One region of the Rahnella sp. GSA61A genome, then DNA from elsewhere that is predicted to be linked to it. Evidence: predicted binding sites of a transcription regulator. Region 1 holds the regulator's gene; the other holds the start of a gene.
What was found. Region 1 encodes LexA, which represses DNA repair genes until DNA is damaged. Its sites were predicted from a motif close to TNCTGTATGTACATACAGNA; they were not measured.
Positions count from the first base shown of each region.

Region 1 (8,041 bases):
GCACCGAATGCCTCACCGGAATGCGCTTCGATAGCATAAGCAAAACCGTCAAGTGCAAACGCGGTAAATGTCAGCAGGTTCATCAACACGGCGTTGACCGCCACAATGTGGCTGCCCAGCCGCGCGCCCAGAACGGTCAGCGATGCAAAGCAAAGCTGCAACAGTAATGAGCGCAGCATGATGTCGCGGTTAAGCCCGAGAAGACGGCGCAAATTACCACGCCACGCGGAGGTGATTTCTGCGCCGGTGATACCGCGTCGTTTCATCACCCGCCAGACGAAATACAGCCCGATGAGTAGCGTGAAATACTCGGAGCTTGCCGTCGCGATGGCTGCGCCACGCACGTTCCAGCCCAGCCCGATCACCAGCCACAGATCCAGAATGATATTCAGCAAATTCCCGGCAATCAGCAAAATCACCGGCCCGCGAACGTACTGAATGCCGAGCAACCACCCGAGGATCACCAGATTCGCCAATGAAGCCGGGGCGCTGAACCAGCGGATTTCGATAAACAGCCTCGCCTGTTCAAGCACGGGCTGGCTGCCGCCGACAATGTGAAACGCCAGCTCCATCAGCGGATGACGGAATACCACAATAATGACGCCCGCCAGTACAGCCAGAAGGAAGGGTTGTACAAAAGCACGCGCCAGAAGCTGATTATCTTTCGCGCCCAGCGCCTGAGCGGTCATGCCGGTGGTACTCATCCGCAGAAACAGTAAGAGCATAAAAAGGAAAGTGGTGATCATCGAACCCACAGCCACGCCGCCGAGATAATCCGGGCTGTCGAGATGACCGATCACTGCGGTATCCACCAGGCCGAGGAGCGGCACCGTGATATTGGAAAAAATCATCGGCAATGCCAGCATCCAGAGCGCTTTATCGGCAGGGCTTAAAAAGGTGTTTTTGAGTGTGTGTCGCAGGGAATGATGTTGCATAGAGAATCTCATGCCGGAGGTTCAGGTTATGCCTGTAAATGACATCGCCCCGAAAGGGGCGATGATGAGAGAAACGCATTTCTCTTTGAATTCACATGGATGCCAGAGGCGGCCGCCATCCATATTCAATTAGTTTTAGTCTTGTCTATCTGACACAGCAATTTCTGACTTAGTCATATCTGACCGAGTAATTCGCGTTATATCAAGGCGGCAACTAAGCGAACGCCGGGAGCATACACAAGTATGTGACCGGGGTTCGCGAAGGCAGCCAACGCAGAGATAGCTCGAAGTACGAAGGTCAGATCCAGTCGCCGTTGCGGATAACACCTACGGCTAAGCCTTCAATGCTGAAATTCTGCTCGCGCAAATCCACCACGATCGGCTGAAACTCGCTGTTCTCAGGCAATAACTGCACCACACTGCCTTGTTTTTTCAGGCGTTTCACGGTGACCTCATCATCAATACGGGCCACCACAACCTGACCATTACGCACGTCTTGCGTTTTATGCACGGCCAGCAGATCGCCGTCAAGGATACCAATATCACGCATCGACATACCGCTGACACGCAGCAGGAAATCGGCGCTCGGCTTAAACATTGCCGGATCGATCTGATAGTGCCCTTCGATATGTTGCTGCGCCAGCAGCGGTTCACCGGCGGCAACGCGGCCAATCAGCGGTAAACCTTCTTCTTCTTCCATCAGCAGACGAATGCCGCGTGATGCACCGGAAACAATCTCAATAACACCTTTACGCGCCAGCGCTTTAAGATGCTCTTCCGCCGCATTGGGAGAACGGAACCCCAGACGTGATGCAATCTCTGCGCGGGTTGGTGGCATACCGGTGGTGGAGATATGATCGCGAATAAGGTCGTAGACCTCTTGTTGTCTGGTCGTTAAAGCTTTCATTCCGCCCCCTGGTTGTTTATACAGTCTTGCTGTGAGTATATACAGCTAAACGGTCAATGAAAACCTAAGATTGAATAAAAACAGGGCATAACGTTGATTCCTGGAATGCAGATTCCAAATCAGAACCATCGCGACCAAAAGATGCTGACCCAGACAAAAATCGCCAATATGATGGTCAGAAGTACGGCAGCAGAGCCGATATCTTTTGCGCGACCAGAAAGCACATGAAACTCAGGCCCGATGCGGTCTATTGCACATTCCACCGCGCTGTTGAGCAACTCCGTGACACAGACCAGCACGACGGATCCCACCAGCAGGATACGTTCAATGGTGCTGACATCAAGCCAGAAAGATAGTAAAATTAACGGGATAGCGACGCTGGCCTCCTGGCGAAATGCCGCTTCGTTTTGCCATGCCGCTTTGAATCCTTTCCAGGAATAGCCGGCCGCTTTATAAATTCGGGTAAATCCGGTGACTTGGTTCGCCATTTCGGGTACTGATCCTTAGAGTGTTTGCAGCATTTTAGCTTTTATATGACCACAGATCTCCACGGATCTTTCTGGTATCCTTGCGGCGAAATTGCTAACAAGAGGCTTCACGTTTTTATGTCAGGTTGGCGTAGACTTTATTACACATTATTGAATTTACCACTCTCATTGCTGGTAAAGAGCAAGGTCATACCTTCAGATCCGGTTACCGAGTTGCATTTAGACCCGACGCGGCCGATTTTGTACGTATTACCTTATAATTCCAAAGCCGATTTGCTGACGTTGCGTGCGCAATGTCTGGCGCAGAATCTACCTGATCCTCTTATTCCGCTGGAAATTGACGGAACCCTGCTACCAAGCCATGTCTTTATAGCCGAAGGCCCGCGCGTATTCTCTTATTACACGCCGAAGCAGGAGTCCGTAAAGCTGTTCCACGACTACCTTGATTTGCACCGCAATAATCCGGATTTAGACATTCAGATGTTGCCGGTGTCGGTAATGTTTGGTCGTGCACCGGGCCGTGAAGGTCAGGACGACACGCCGCATCTGCGCGTGCTGAACGGTATCCAGAAATTTTTCGCTGTGCTGTGGCTGGGGCGGGACAGTTTCGTCCGTTTCTCCAATACCGTTTCCCTGCGTTATATGGCGACGGAACACGGCACAGATAAGACGATTGCTCAAAAACTGGCACGTGTGGCGCGGATGCATTTCTCCCGTCAGCGTCTGGCTGCGGTTGGTCCGCGCCTTCCGGCACGTCAGGATTTATTCAATAAATTGCTGGCCTCAAAAGCCATTGAGAAAGCGATTGAAGACGAAGCCCGCAGCAAGAAAATTTCCCACGAAAAAGCCCAACAAAACGCCATCGCCCTGATGGAAGAGATTGCCGCTGACTTCTCTTATGAAGCCGTGCGCCTCTCTGACCGTGTGCTGAGCTGGACGTGGAACCGTTTGTACAAAGGCATCAACGTTAATAATGCCGAGCGTGTACGCCAGTTAGCGCTGGACGGTCAGGAAATTGTGTATGTGCCTTGCCACCGCAGCCACATGGACTATCTGCTGCTGTCTTACGTGCTCTATCATCAGGGTCTGGTACCGCCGCATATTGCCGCCGGTATCAACCTGAATTTCTGGCCGGCTGGCCCGATTTTCCGCCGTCTGGGTGCGTTCTTTATTCGTCGAACCTTTAAAGGCAACAAGCTCTATTCGACGGTTTTCCGTGAATATCTGGGCGAACTGTTCAGCCGCGGTTATTCGGTGGAATACTTTGTGGAAGGGGGGCGTTCGCGAACCGGGCGTCTGCTGGAGCCGAAAACGGGCACGCTGGCCATGACCATTCAGGCCATGCTGCGCGGCGGTTCACGTCCGATTACGCTGGTACCGATTTACATCGGTTATGAGCACGTCATGGAAGTGGGTACGTACGCGAAAGAATTACGCGGTGCGACCAAAGAGAAAGAAAGCCTGACACAGATGCTGAACGGGCTGCGCAAGCTGCGTAATCTCGGCCAGGGTTACGTGAACTTCGGTGAGCCGCTGCATCTGACCACTTACCTGAACCAGAACGTGCCAACCTGGCGTGAAGCCATCGACCCGATCGAAGCACAACGTCCAAGCTGGCTGACGCCGACAGTGCAGGATTTGGCAGAACAGATCATGGTGCGCATCAACAATTCAGCGGCAGCCAATGCCATGAACTTGTGTTGTACCGCGCTGCTGGCCTCCCGTCAGCGTTCACTGACACGCGAACAGCTGACCGAGCAAATCGACTGTTATCTGCAATTGCTGCGTAACGTGCCTTACAACGCGGATTCGACGGTGCCTGATCTGACCGCTGACCAGTTGCTTGATCACGCGCTGAACATGAATAAGTTCCAGGTTGAGAAAGACAACATTGGCGACATCATCGTTCTGCCTCGCGAACAGGCCGTGCTGATGACGTATTACCGCAACAACATCCATCATATGCTGGTGTTGCCATCACTGATTTCAAGCATTGTGATGCACCACCGCCAGGTCAGCCGCGCGGAATTACTGCATCAGGTCGAACTGATTTATCCAATGCTCAAAGCCGAACTGTTTATGCATTTCGATACGCCTGAGCTGCCACAAGTGCTGGATGTTCTGACGCTGGAACTGGCGCGTCAGCAAATCATTCACCTTGAAGATGATGAGCTGACACTTAATCCGGCCCGTATCCGCACCCTCCAGTTGCTGGCGGCTGGCGTACGTGAAACGCTGCAACGTTACGCGATTACCTTCTCCCTGCTCACCAATAACCCAAGCATCAACCGCGGGGCACTGGAAAAAGAGAGCCGGATTATGGCGCAGCGTTTATCCGTGCTGCACGGTATCAATGCCCCTGAATTCTTCGATAAAGCTGTGTTCTCGACGCTGGTCGGCACACTGCGCGCAGAAGGCTATATCAGTGACACCGGCGATGCCATTCAGGAACAAACGCGTGAGATTTACCTCATGCTCAGCGACCTGATGACACCGGATATCAAGCTAACTATCGAGAGTGCGGGAATGCCTTCTGAGCTGCCGCAAGCAACGGAGCCACCGGCTGAACCGAAGATGGATGTACGCGATACCGATCATTAACCCGTATTAGCGCCAGACATCAGATTAAAAAAACAAAACGCCCGGACTTTTTACAGAGTCCGGGCGTTTTTAATTGTTGTCGCGCAGGCTAACTTACTTAGAAATTGAAGCCTGACAGGCTCATCAGAATACCGAGGAACAACACCAGCCCGACATAATTGTTCTGGCGGAAAGCCAGGAAACAGGCATCACGTTCACGTTTAGCAATCAGCTTTTGCTGATGCACAAACAGCGCAGCAGCCAGCAGCAACGACCAGTAAAACGGTGCGCTGAGCTGGGAAAGATAACCAACAATCCCCATCAGGATCAGCGTTGCCAGTTGCAGAAGGCCGATGATCAGCGTGTCAAAACGACCAAACAGAATCGCTGTCGATTTCACGCCGATCTTCAAATCATCGTCACGATCGACCATCGCGTATTGCGTATCGTAAGCCACCGTCCAGCAGATATTTGCCACGAACATTAACCAGCAGCTAAGCGGCACACTTTCGCTCACAGCGGCATACGCCATCGGAATTGCCCAGCCAAACGCCGCGCCCAAAACCACCTGCGGCAGATGGCTGACGCGCTTCATGAACGGATAAATCCATGCCAGCGCCAGTCCGGCCAGAGACAGCCAAATGGTCATGCGGTTAAGCAGCAGAACCAGCAGGAATGACACCAGCACCAGTCCGGCAAATAATATTTTCGCCTGCTTGCCGGTGATCGCCCCGCTCGGCAATGGCCGGTGAGCGGTGCGTTTTACGTGACCATCAAACTTACGGTCAGCGTAGTCATTCACCACGCAACCGGCGGCACGCATGAAGAACACGCCCAGCACGAAGACCAGCAAAATCTTCGCAGACGGCATTCCCCCCCCCGCGACCCACAATGCCCATAACGTTGGCCACAGCAGCAGCAGTGAGCCAATCGGCTTATCAATGCGCATCAGGCGGCAGTAATCACGCCATGTGCCCTGCGTCATACTTCCTGACACTCTCTGTTCTCCTTGTTGATTAGTCTGACTCATGCCTTGCTCACTTTGCCCTCAGGGCGGTGAACCGGCGAATCCGGGAGGAAAATTTCGGTCAGCAGCAGCGGCTTGTCAGACAAACGCAGACGGGAACGGCGCGCCCATAATTCTCCCTGCTCACTGTGTAACTGGCCTAAATGAATGTAATCGCGGGACAAGTTGTTCCCGCTAAACAGATAGCGCCCCAGCGGCACCGTGCCTAAATCGACCAGCGCCAGATCCGGCCCGGTCAGCGTTTCTTCAGGAATGACCGTGCGCCCCAGCAGCCAGGGTTCGGCATCGCCAAACAGCACGATTTCGCGGATCCAGTAACGGGCACTTTCCGGCAACTGCTGTGCTTCGCTTTCACCCAGTTCTTCGCGACTGACAAAACATTCATTTTGCGGTTTCACGGTGACGGTAACACCCTGCTTTTCAAACCGGCGGGTCATGGACCCCATTTCCATCAGCCAGTCAGCCACATCCGCAGGCACCTGCGAAGGGTCGTCAAACCAGTGGATCGGGGATGGTTCGGGGGAATGGGGATCAGACATCAACGGCTCCGTAATGAAGGCATTCATACCTCCAATGAATTATCTGCCTCGCATTCTAGCGCATCAATGCGAGGCAGTAATTGCCTGATTTATTCGCGGCGCAGACGTTCGCTATTGGCAAGAAACAGTGTCACGACCAGCACAAGGATCGCGCAGGCGTAAACCAATGTGTCATAAGGACTTTTGTGGTCGACGATGATCAGGCGGATAATCGCGGTGATGCCGATGTAAATAAAATAGCGTAACGGGAAATGATAGCCCGACGAAAAATATTTAATAATCAGGGCAATAAACTCAAAATAGAGGAAGTAAATTACAATCCCTTCGATGAGCAGATATGACGAAGACTGATCGTTATTCACGAACAACACCATTGCTAAATGATAGGTTTCGCGCCCGATAAAAATCATCAGGATCGCGGCCAGTCCTAATAAGAATACGTTCAAAATTCGCTGCATAATGACGGATATCATTAATGCCCGTTTTGATCCTGCCATGTGATCTACATCCCACTTTTGTTATTAATCCCCGCAGAATACCACAGAGTCAGCACAGGAAAAGCGCCATTAAAAAAGGGCCAGCCGGTGAAGGCTAACCCTTTTATTGAGAAATATTTCGACCTGTCCCTCTAAATCATTCGGGCTGGATCCAGTCGGCAAGGGAATGAATCCCCGGGAGTATACACAAGTATGTGACCGGGGTTCATGAAGGCAGCCAACGCCGAGGCAGCGCGAAGGAAGACGGGTATTAGCGCCAGTTTTTGAAGCGGTTGATTAAACCGTTCGTGGAACTGTCGTGGCCTGTCACTTCTGAGCTACCTTCCAGTTCTGGCAGGATACGGTTTGCCAGCTGTTTGCCCAGTTCTACGCCCCATTGGTCGAAGGTGTAGATGTTCAGGATCACGCCCTGGGTGAAGATTTTGTGTTCATACATTGCGATCAACGCACCCAGGCTGTAAGGCGTGATTTCACGCAGCAGGATGGAGTTGGTCGGACGGTTCCCTTCGAACACTTTGAACGGCGCAACGTGTTTAACGTCTTCTGGTTTTTTACCCTGATCGGCGAATTCTTTCTCGACAACATCCAGAGATTTACCGAATGCCAGCGCTTCGGTCTGGGCGAAGAAGTTAGATAACAGTTTCGCGTGGTGATCGCTCAGCGGGTTATGGCTGATGGCCGGTGCGATGAAGTCACAAGGGATGATTTTAGTCCCCTGGTGAATCAGCTGATAGAACGCGTGCTGACCGTTAGTGCCCGGTTCGCCCCAGATGATCGGGCCAGTCTGGTAATCCACCGGGTTGCCGTTACGGTCAACGAACTTACCGTTAGATTCCATGTTGCCTTGCTGGAAGTAAGCGGCAAAACGGTGCATGTACTGGTCGTATGGCAGGATAGCTTCGGTTTCGGTGCCGTAGAAATCGTTGTACCAGATGCCGATCAGCGCCAGCAGTACCGGCAGGTTTTTCTCAGCCGGCGTATTCGCGAAGTGTTTATCCATCGCGTGCGCACCGCTCAGCAGTTGTTCGAAGTTATCGAAACCTACAGACAGCGCGATAGACAGACCGA
Region 1 covers NZ_JAHXYO010000027.1:40,179-48,219, forward strand. Annotated here, with positions in the region: gene dinF (MATE family efflux transporter DinF) at 1-935, opposite strand, end outside; gene lexA (transcriptional repressor LexA) at 1,234-1,842, opposite strand; gene LC431_RS23565 (diacylglycerol kinase) at 1,962-2,330, opposite strand; gene plsB (glycerol-3-phosphate 1-O-acyltransferase PlsB) at 2,448-4,931, shown strand; gene ubiA (4-hydroxybenzoate octaprenyltransferase) at 5,029-5,895, opposite strand; gene ubiC (chorismate lyase) at 5,937-6,476, opposite strand; gene psiE (phosphate-starvation-inducible protein PsiE) at 6,566-6,973, opposite strand; gene pgi (glucose-6-phosphate isomerase) at 7,224-8,041, opposite strand, start outside.

Region 2 (8,041 bases), on a different contig from region 1:
GGCCGTTAATATCGCGGTCAGTCTGCGGCTGGAAGATGGACGTATAACTGGCGTATGCCGACCAGGTGTCGTTGATGTCATACACCAGACCGCCGTATGGCGTGATGTTGTTCTTGCTCATGCTGCCGCTGCTGCCATTGGTGCTCCATTGGGTATAACGTGCGCCAACGATCAGCGAAAGCGGATCCGCCAGTGAGAAGCGGGTGGCAAAATAACCGGCTTTCTGGCGGATGACATCGTCCGCATTCAGATACCAGTCTCCCCACTCCGGCTCGCTGACATTGCCGTTCCAGCTGTTGCCAAAACTGCCAATTGTGTCGCTGTCGAGAGAACCGTCTGCGCTGTAAGTCTGGTTGTGCTGGCGGCTGTAACTGACGCCAGCCACCATCTGGTGCTGACGGCCAAACAGTTCAAACGGCCCGGTGGCGTAAGTGTCGAGGGAATCCACTTTGCGCGTGCCACGGTCTTTACTGCCAAAACCGCTGAGACCAGTGCCCGTCGTGTGATCCGGGAAATCCATCAGATACAGCAATTTATCATTAAACGTTTGCTCGCCATGTGTGCCGTTTACACGGAATGTCCAGCCGTTATCAAAGTCATGTTTAACGTTGGCGAACACTTTACGCGACTGAATGGCATAATTCGTCCAGTCGGCGGAAGTGTTGGTACTGCGGTCATAATGCGTGCGCGAGCCGTCTGTGTACCAGGTTGGCAGGCCGCCCCAGGTCGGGTTGCCGGTGTTATTTTCCTGATAATCGTAACCGAGCGACACGGTGGTGTTATCGGTCACATCGGCATCCACTACGCCGTAGAAGAATTTTTTACGCTTGTGATAGCGATCCAGCCAGCTGTCCTGATCCTGATAACCGGCTACCACGCGCCCGCGCACCGAACCTTCCTGATTCAGCGGACCGGAAGCATCGAGCACGTAACGCTGTTTGTTCCAGCTTCCGTAACTGGCGCTGATATCGCCGGTGAATTCTTTGCTGTCGGCGTGTTTACGCACCATGTTGACAGAGGCGGCCGGATTGCCCGCCCCGGTCATCAGGCCTGTGGCGCCACGCACCACTTCGATACGGTCATAAATCGCGGTGTCTTCGGCGGCATCACCAAAATTCCAGGTGTCGCTGACGGACGTTGGAATGTCGTCGTAGGTGTAATTATTGATGTAAAAACCGCGGGAGAAATAGGATACGCGTTCGCTGTCGATGACTTCCGTCGAGATGCCGGTGGTGTTATTCAGCACGTCGCCCACCGACTGGAGGTTCTGATCCTGCATGCGCTGTTTGGTGATCACACTGACCGACTGCGGAATATCGCGCGGCGTCAGGTTCATTTTGGTGCCCGCAGTGGTGGTTTTGACCGCGTAATCCTGCCCGTCGCTGGCAGCGGCGGTCGCCGAACCTTCAATCACCATATCCTGCTGCGAGCCGGATGCGGCGGTATTCGCGGTGCCTGTCGTCCCACTGCCGGTTTCAGCGGCCTGCGCCGGATTCACCAGAACAAAAATCGCCAGCGCCAGTGTGGAAACCGTAAATGTTTTTCTTACCTTTAACGCACCCTGCTGCACGTCATATACCCTGCCATTCAAAGACATAACACATTCCCATAGCAATTTTTTTAAGGGCGAGTCTGTTTCTATTTATTGTTTTAACCAGAACAGCTCGAAATGAGAATGTGAATAGTAATTATTAACATTAACCCTGTCGCGCAGAGGATTCATCTTAATAAGTAACAAATTATGAATGCAAAAAAATTCAGAGGAAAATAAGAACCCGGCGAAGAACTTCACCGGGTTTAATGATGAGGCAAATTGCTTTACGTCCGCACCAAAGCCCGCGACTTATCCAGCAGGAAAGGCCGCAGGTAACCGACAGTATTGGAAAGCAGAATCACGTCCTCGGAAAGGCGAATACTCAGCACGTCCGTCAGGTATTTTTTACGGGTGACCATACGCTGCCAGACCTCCGGGAACTGCGTTTCCAGCTCTTTTCGCAGTGATTCATCTGCCAGCCCTACCGTATCTTCGATGCTGCTGCCACCATAGCCGGGTAATGACGGAATAATATCAATCTGAAACAACATGCCACTTTCAAACGGGATCACTGAGCCACCGTATACCGGAGAACACAGCCACTCCTCATCTGCAACCAGATGACCGGGATTGAGATGCCAGTGATAGATGCTCTGTGGCAGCGTTTGCTCAACAAGCTGATAAAGCTCACCGCCGGTCAGCCCGATACGCAGTGCTTCAAGCCAGGTTACTACCGTGTGGTAATAGGGTATCGCAAGCCGCTGCAACCAGTCCGAAACCTCTTCCGGTAATTCATTTTCCGCCGCCACCACATACGCCGCACGGCTGGTGAGGCCTCCTTTGTATCCGGCGGTGAGCGAAAACTTATCGCCACGCCGGATAGTTTTGTCGGAAGGATACAGATTCGCATGGGCGAAACGCTCACCCGTCGCGGCAATCATAATCACGTTCCCGTGCTGGCCTTCTCCTGCCAGTAACTGACCGATTTCTTTTTCTGATTTGCCGGGTGCAATCGTATCCAGCGCCGCAAGCACCTGAGTGGAGGCCAGGTTGGCGCCGTATTCATAAAACGCCACTTCATTAGCGGTATTAATCCGCCGCGCACCATTTTCTGGCGAGGTAAACAGACCGGTGGCGTTGACCACATCTCCAGCCACGCCCGCGGCCTTTCGGACTGCGTCGAGGACAAACGCGGGCACATCAAAGGTGGTTTTATCCGTGACAGGGTCACATCTGAACAGTTTCCAGCCTGCAATGCCAACGTGCTGCGCGTCAGCAATACCGGCAGATTTAAGCAAATCGTGCAGCGGCTGATGATGTTTCATCGGCTGGTTGGGCAGGGAAAACACCGGCGCATGCAGGCAGCGACCGGCGTTGCGCGCATGGGGAACCAGTTTCAGATTTTCATTCCCCATAACATAAGTCAGCTCACCGGTCGCGCGCACCACCAGCAAGGCTTCTTCAAAGCGCGGGATAAAACCCGCAAGATATTCGAAATTGCCGCCGTGTTCTTTGTCGGCATAAATCACCAGGCTGTCGAGCTGATGCTGTTGCATCGCGTGAAGGATATGACGCAGGCGTGACGCCATGGTTTCATCGGATAATACCGGGGTGGGAATGTGAGGGTAAGTCGCGGGAGCCGGGAGGGTTTTCAGTGAATACTCATGTTCAGCTTTCATTGCCTGTCCTTTTGCATGGCGGGGGGAAAGAGGATTATGCCCCAAACGGCCTCTTAAGGCCGCATTCACCGGACAGGGAACTCTGCTAAATTTAAGGTAATTCCCTGCTGTTGCTGCCTGACGAGGTTAATAACGATGGTTACCGAGAGTGATAAGGGCAAAGACCTCAGTCAGGCTACCGCTGAGCTATTTGCCGAACTTATTCCCTATCTCCAGTTCCGTACTGTCCCCGCGGGCTCGCGCTTCCATCTGTATGAGAGGGGGGAATTTTATTGTTATTTCATTCGCAAAGGCTGGTTTAAAACCTTTCATAACGACGAACCTGTGCTGATAGGTACGTTGTCAGTGCCGGGCATCATTGGTATTGGCGGTGCGGTGCCCTCAGAGGCCAGAATGTTTATTCAGGCGCAGGATGAATCTGAGATTGCCGTCTCCACCGTGGCGGAGATGCATGCCCTGATTGATCGTCTGGAGTTGTGGGAGCCAATGGCAAAGCACTTTTTCAGGATGACCAACAATCTCTATGTCAAAAGCACAATGCTGACGGCACCGACATCCTATGAAATTCTGCGCCACCAGCTCATGGAACTCATGAAAGAACCGCCGGAAATACGCGAAAATATTCCTGCTGCCCATTACATTCAGCTTAAGACGCACCTTTCACGCAGCACGATCATGAAAGTGCTTTCACAATTGAAACAGGGGGGATATGTGAGGCTGCACAACGGTATTCTGAAAGAAGTGATCCGTTTGCCACTGAAATACTGAGCGTGGTATCAGGGGGGAAGAAAGCGTGCCGTTACGCACGCTGTTCTCTCAGTTACGCGGCTTTTACCGCACGGACTTTTTTGGCCGTGGCAGGTTTTTCAGCAACATTTTCTTCGGCAGCATTTTCTTCAGCAGCCACGTTTTCTGCGACCACTTCTTCTGCTTCTGCTTCTGCTGGCGTTTCAGCGGCGGGCTGGTGTGCGATTTCTGCTTCCGGCAATTTGCTGGTGCGCAGAATATGCTGGACGGTGTCTTTCTGCTCGGCGAGGTGAAGTGCAATGTTTTCCGCCAGTGCTTCATCCATCCCGATATTGCTCTGTAACAGCCATTCAGTAAAAGCATCCGCCATGTCCAGCATCTTGTCGTAAGCGTCTGCTTCTTTCTTATTGGCAAAAGTCATTTTCTCTTCACCTTTTCTGACCACAACAAATTTTGTTTCAACAGCCATGATTCGCTCCTTATACTGTAATTATATACAGCATACCAATAATCAGTGCAGGATACATCATCCGGCCTGATTTTTATAGTGCGGCGCGTCAAAGGCCGGGCACATACCCTGGCAACTATAACGCGGGTGAATTTCTCAGCGTTAGCCGGTAAGGTAGAAAACGACCTGTTTTCAACGAACTTGTGAGGTTCCCGTGACAAACCTGAAAGCTGTATGCAACTGGACCAAAGACACTTATCTGATCACTACCGATTTTCAAAAACTGGATATTCCGGCAATTCACGCCTACCTGACCCGGTCAAGCTGGGCGCCGGGCATTGACGAACAGACGGTGCGCGCTGGCGCAGAAAACAGCCTGAACTTCGGGTTGTTCGACGACGGAAAACAGATCGGTTACGCCCGCTTTATCACGGACTACGCCACCTTTGCTTACCTGTGTGATGTCTATGTGCTGGAAGATTATCAGGGGAAAAATCTGGGCGCATGGCTGATCGAATGTGTGCAGTCGCATCCGGTCACAGCAAAACTTCGCCGGATGGCACTCTTTACTTCTACCGCGCCGTGGTTGTATCAAAAGTTTGGTTACACACCGGTTAACGAACCTGACTACACCTGGGTCATCACCCGGCCAGGAATTTACCTGAACAAAGACGGGTAGTTCAGGCTTTCCTGAACGCACGGCTGGAAACAGAAACTGAATTCTGGTCAGGGTCTTTCGCATTGGTGAACTTATCGCCGTCGGCCTGATGGCGCGGGCCACATTCCGGACCGTTCTATATACAGGCAGCGGCTTTGAGATTTTCAGTCACCATCCGCACAAAGTTATCGCGAATGACATCTTCATTCCGGGCGTCCCATGCAATCCCCACCTGCCAGCGCGTCGCAGGGCCGGTGAGCGGAAGTATTTTCAGCTCCGGCGGCGCAATATGCACGACGCTTTCGGGTAGCAACGCCACGCCGATCCCGGCTGCTACCAGTGCGACAATAGTCTGGATATCCTCCGCCCGTTGAACCGATGAAACATGAAACAGATTCTCCTGTAAAAAACGGTCTGTCTGCGCATTCAGCCCCCCCGCCCGCTCAGTATACAAACGCAGTAACGGACGGTTCCTGAGCCTTTCACTCATATCCTCGCCGTTATCTTCAGACACCACCAGCACCAGTTTATCCTCAAACAGCGCGTGGTAACTGAGCGGTGCAGGCGGCGGGACACGCACAAAACCAATGTGCAGTTCCCCGCGTTGCAGCATGTCGTATTGCTGCGCGGAAGGCAGATCTTCCAGCGTGATATCCACGCCGGGATATGCTGCGCGGAATTTCGCAATACATTGTGGCGCCAGGATGAAACTCGACAGGCCGAATCCTGCCGCCAGCAGCCCTTCTCCCCCCTTTTCAACCTGGCTGGCATGTTGCATAAACGCGGCCATTTGTCGCAATACTTTCTCCGCTTCCGGCAAAAGCCGCTGGCCTGCGGCTGTCAGCGCACTGCCGTGTCGTCCGCGGGCAAAAAGCGCCACGTTCAGCGTCGATTCCAGCAGATTGATCTGTTTGGTGAGTGCCGGTTGTGAAACGGAAAGCGCCTGCGCTGCCTGCGCATAATTCCCTTTTTCAGCCAGTGTGACAAAAGCCCTGAGCAAACGTGTGTTCACTTTATATATTCCATTGGGTTATCAGATTTGGAAATCATTTCATTATAAAGTTATCAGTCGCATTGCTCTAATACCAGCGTCAACCGAAATCCCTGAAGACGTATGGAGAAGAACATGTCGGACCCCAAAACACTCAAAGCAGCGGTCATTCAATTTCAGCATCAGGCGGGTAACAAAAAATATAACCTGTTAATTATGGAGCGTTTTATCGAAAAAGCGGCTATTGAAGGCGTCAATATTTTGGCCTTTCCGGAAATGTGTATCACCGGTTACTGGCACGTGCCCAAACTCGATGCTGCTGGCGTTCAGGCACTGGCGGAGCCAGCCGACACCGGCCCCTCTGTTGCGCTGATCCGCTCGCTGGCCGTGAAACATCAGATGCTGATTGGCGCCGGATTTATCGAACGTGCCGCTGACGGGCGTCTGTATAATGCCTACGCCGCCTGCATGCCTGACGGTTCGTTACACATCCACCGCAAAATGCACGCCTTTGAGCATGAGGCTTTCAGTTGCGGTGACAGTTATACCGTGTTCGGGACCCCCTGGGGCGTGAAGGTCGGGATCCTCATCTGCTGGGACAACAATCTGGTGGAAAATGCCCGTGCCACCGCCCTGCTGGGAGCAGATATTTTACTGGCACCGCATCAGACAGGCGGCACACATTCACGCAGCCCGCACGGCATGAAACCGATACCGCTGGCATTGTGGCAGCAGCGTGCTGAACGCAAAGAAGAGATTACCGCAGCGTTTAAAGGTCCCAGCGGCCGGGAATGGCTGATGCGCTGGTTGCCCTCACGCGCTCACGATAACGGCATGTTTATTTTGTTCAGTAACGGCGTCGGTGCGGATGATGATGAAGTACGCACCGGTAACGCGATGATCCTCGACCCTTATGGCCGGATCGTCGATGAAACCTGGGTTGCTGCGGATGCGATGGTCAGCGCGGATCTGGATTTATCGCTGATCCCGATGAGTACCGGCAGGCGCTGGATGGCAGGCCGCAGACCCGATTTGTATCATATTCTGACTGAATATCAGGGCTATGAGCGGGATGCAATGACGGCACGTTTTTCTGAGGAATTACCGGGGATCCCAAAACGCTAAATCACCGTGGATGGATGAAGCGAATAAGGCTCCTTGCGGAGCCTTATTCCTGATCCAACAGCGATGTGCCGTATGAATTATCGATGGTACACAGCCAGCGACCGTCCGGTTCATGGCGGAAAACATAGGTGGCACGGCGGGTAGTGGTCACCTTTCCGCCCTGTCCGTCGGGGAAATGCAGCACCGTTTCCATGATCACCAGCGCATCCTCTGCCCCTTCAATCACCTGCATTTCGCCCTGTTCTACCACCAGCTGATCCTGAAAATAATCCGAGATGGCGATAAAGGCTTTGCGGATGTCGGTTTTGCCGCGGGCAATCATGCCCGGTTTAATTACCAGCGCCGCCTCTTCGGCATAATGCGCCATCAGTGCGTCAAAATCCCTGACGGATATGGCTTTGTCACAGGCTTCGATAACCTGGCGGATCGGGTGTGTACTCATCTGTTAATGTCCTTTTGCTGAGTTCCAGAGTAAAGAGATGCCCGCCAGAAATAACATGATGTCGATCAGGCGGTTGAAGGATGTCTCTGACATCTTAATAACAAATTTTTTGCCAATAAGCATCCCTGTCGTCAGTGTGCCACCCACCAGCAAGCCGCTCAAAAACACCGGCCACGGCATTGCACCAATCACGCTGAACGCTGAGGCCTTGGCGAAATAAATCGCGAACGAAGCGGCAGCCTCGGTGGAAAGCAGCGCACCTTTCACCAGCCCGTAACCGGCGAAAACCGGAATGGTCAGCGGGCCGGTTGAAAATACCACACCGGTCAGAAACCCTGTCAGCGTGCCTGCCATCGCCAGTTGCGCACTGCTGAGGGTAAAAGCCCGGTAACGGGCGTAATGACGCAAGGGGATCAG
Region 2 covers NZ_JAHXYO010000004.1:231,991-240,031, forward strand. Annotated here, with positions in the region: gene fhuE (ferric-rhodotorulic acid/ferric-coprogen receptor FhuE) at 1-1,597, opposite strand, end outside; gene LC431_RS07490 (Xaa-Pro peptidase family protein) at 1,819-3,213, opposite strand; gene LC431_RS07495 (helix-turn-helix domain-containing protein) at 3,349-3,981, shown strand; gene LC431_RS07500 (YebG family protein) at 4,034-4,429, opposite strand; gene LC431_RS07505 (GNAT family N-acetyltransferase) at 4,623-5,087, shown strand; gene LC431_RS07510 (LysR family transcriptional regulator) at 5,203-6,078, opposite strand; gene LC431_RS07515 (nitrilase family protein) at 6,193-7,182, shown strand; gene LC431_RS07520 (SgcJ/EcaC family oxidoreductase) at 7,226-7,624, opposite strand; gene LC431_RS07525 (sulfite exporter TauE/SafE family protein) at 7,628-8,041, opposite strand, start outside.
Region 2: LC431_RS07500 (YebG family protein) is a predicted target of LexA. The motif match lies at 4,443-4,462, and genes of this name have one in related genera.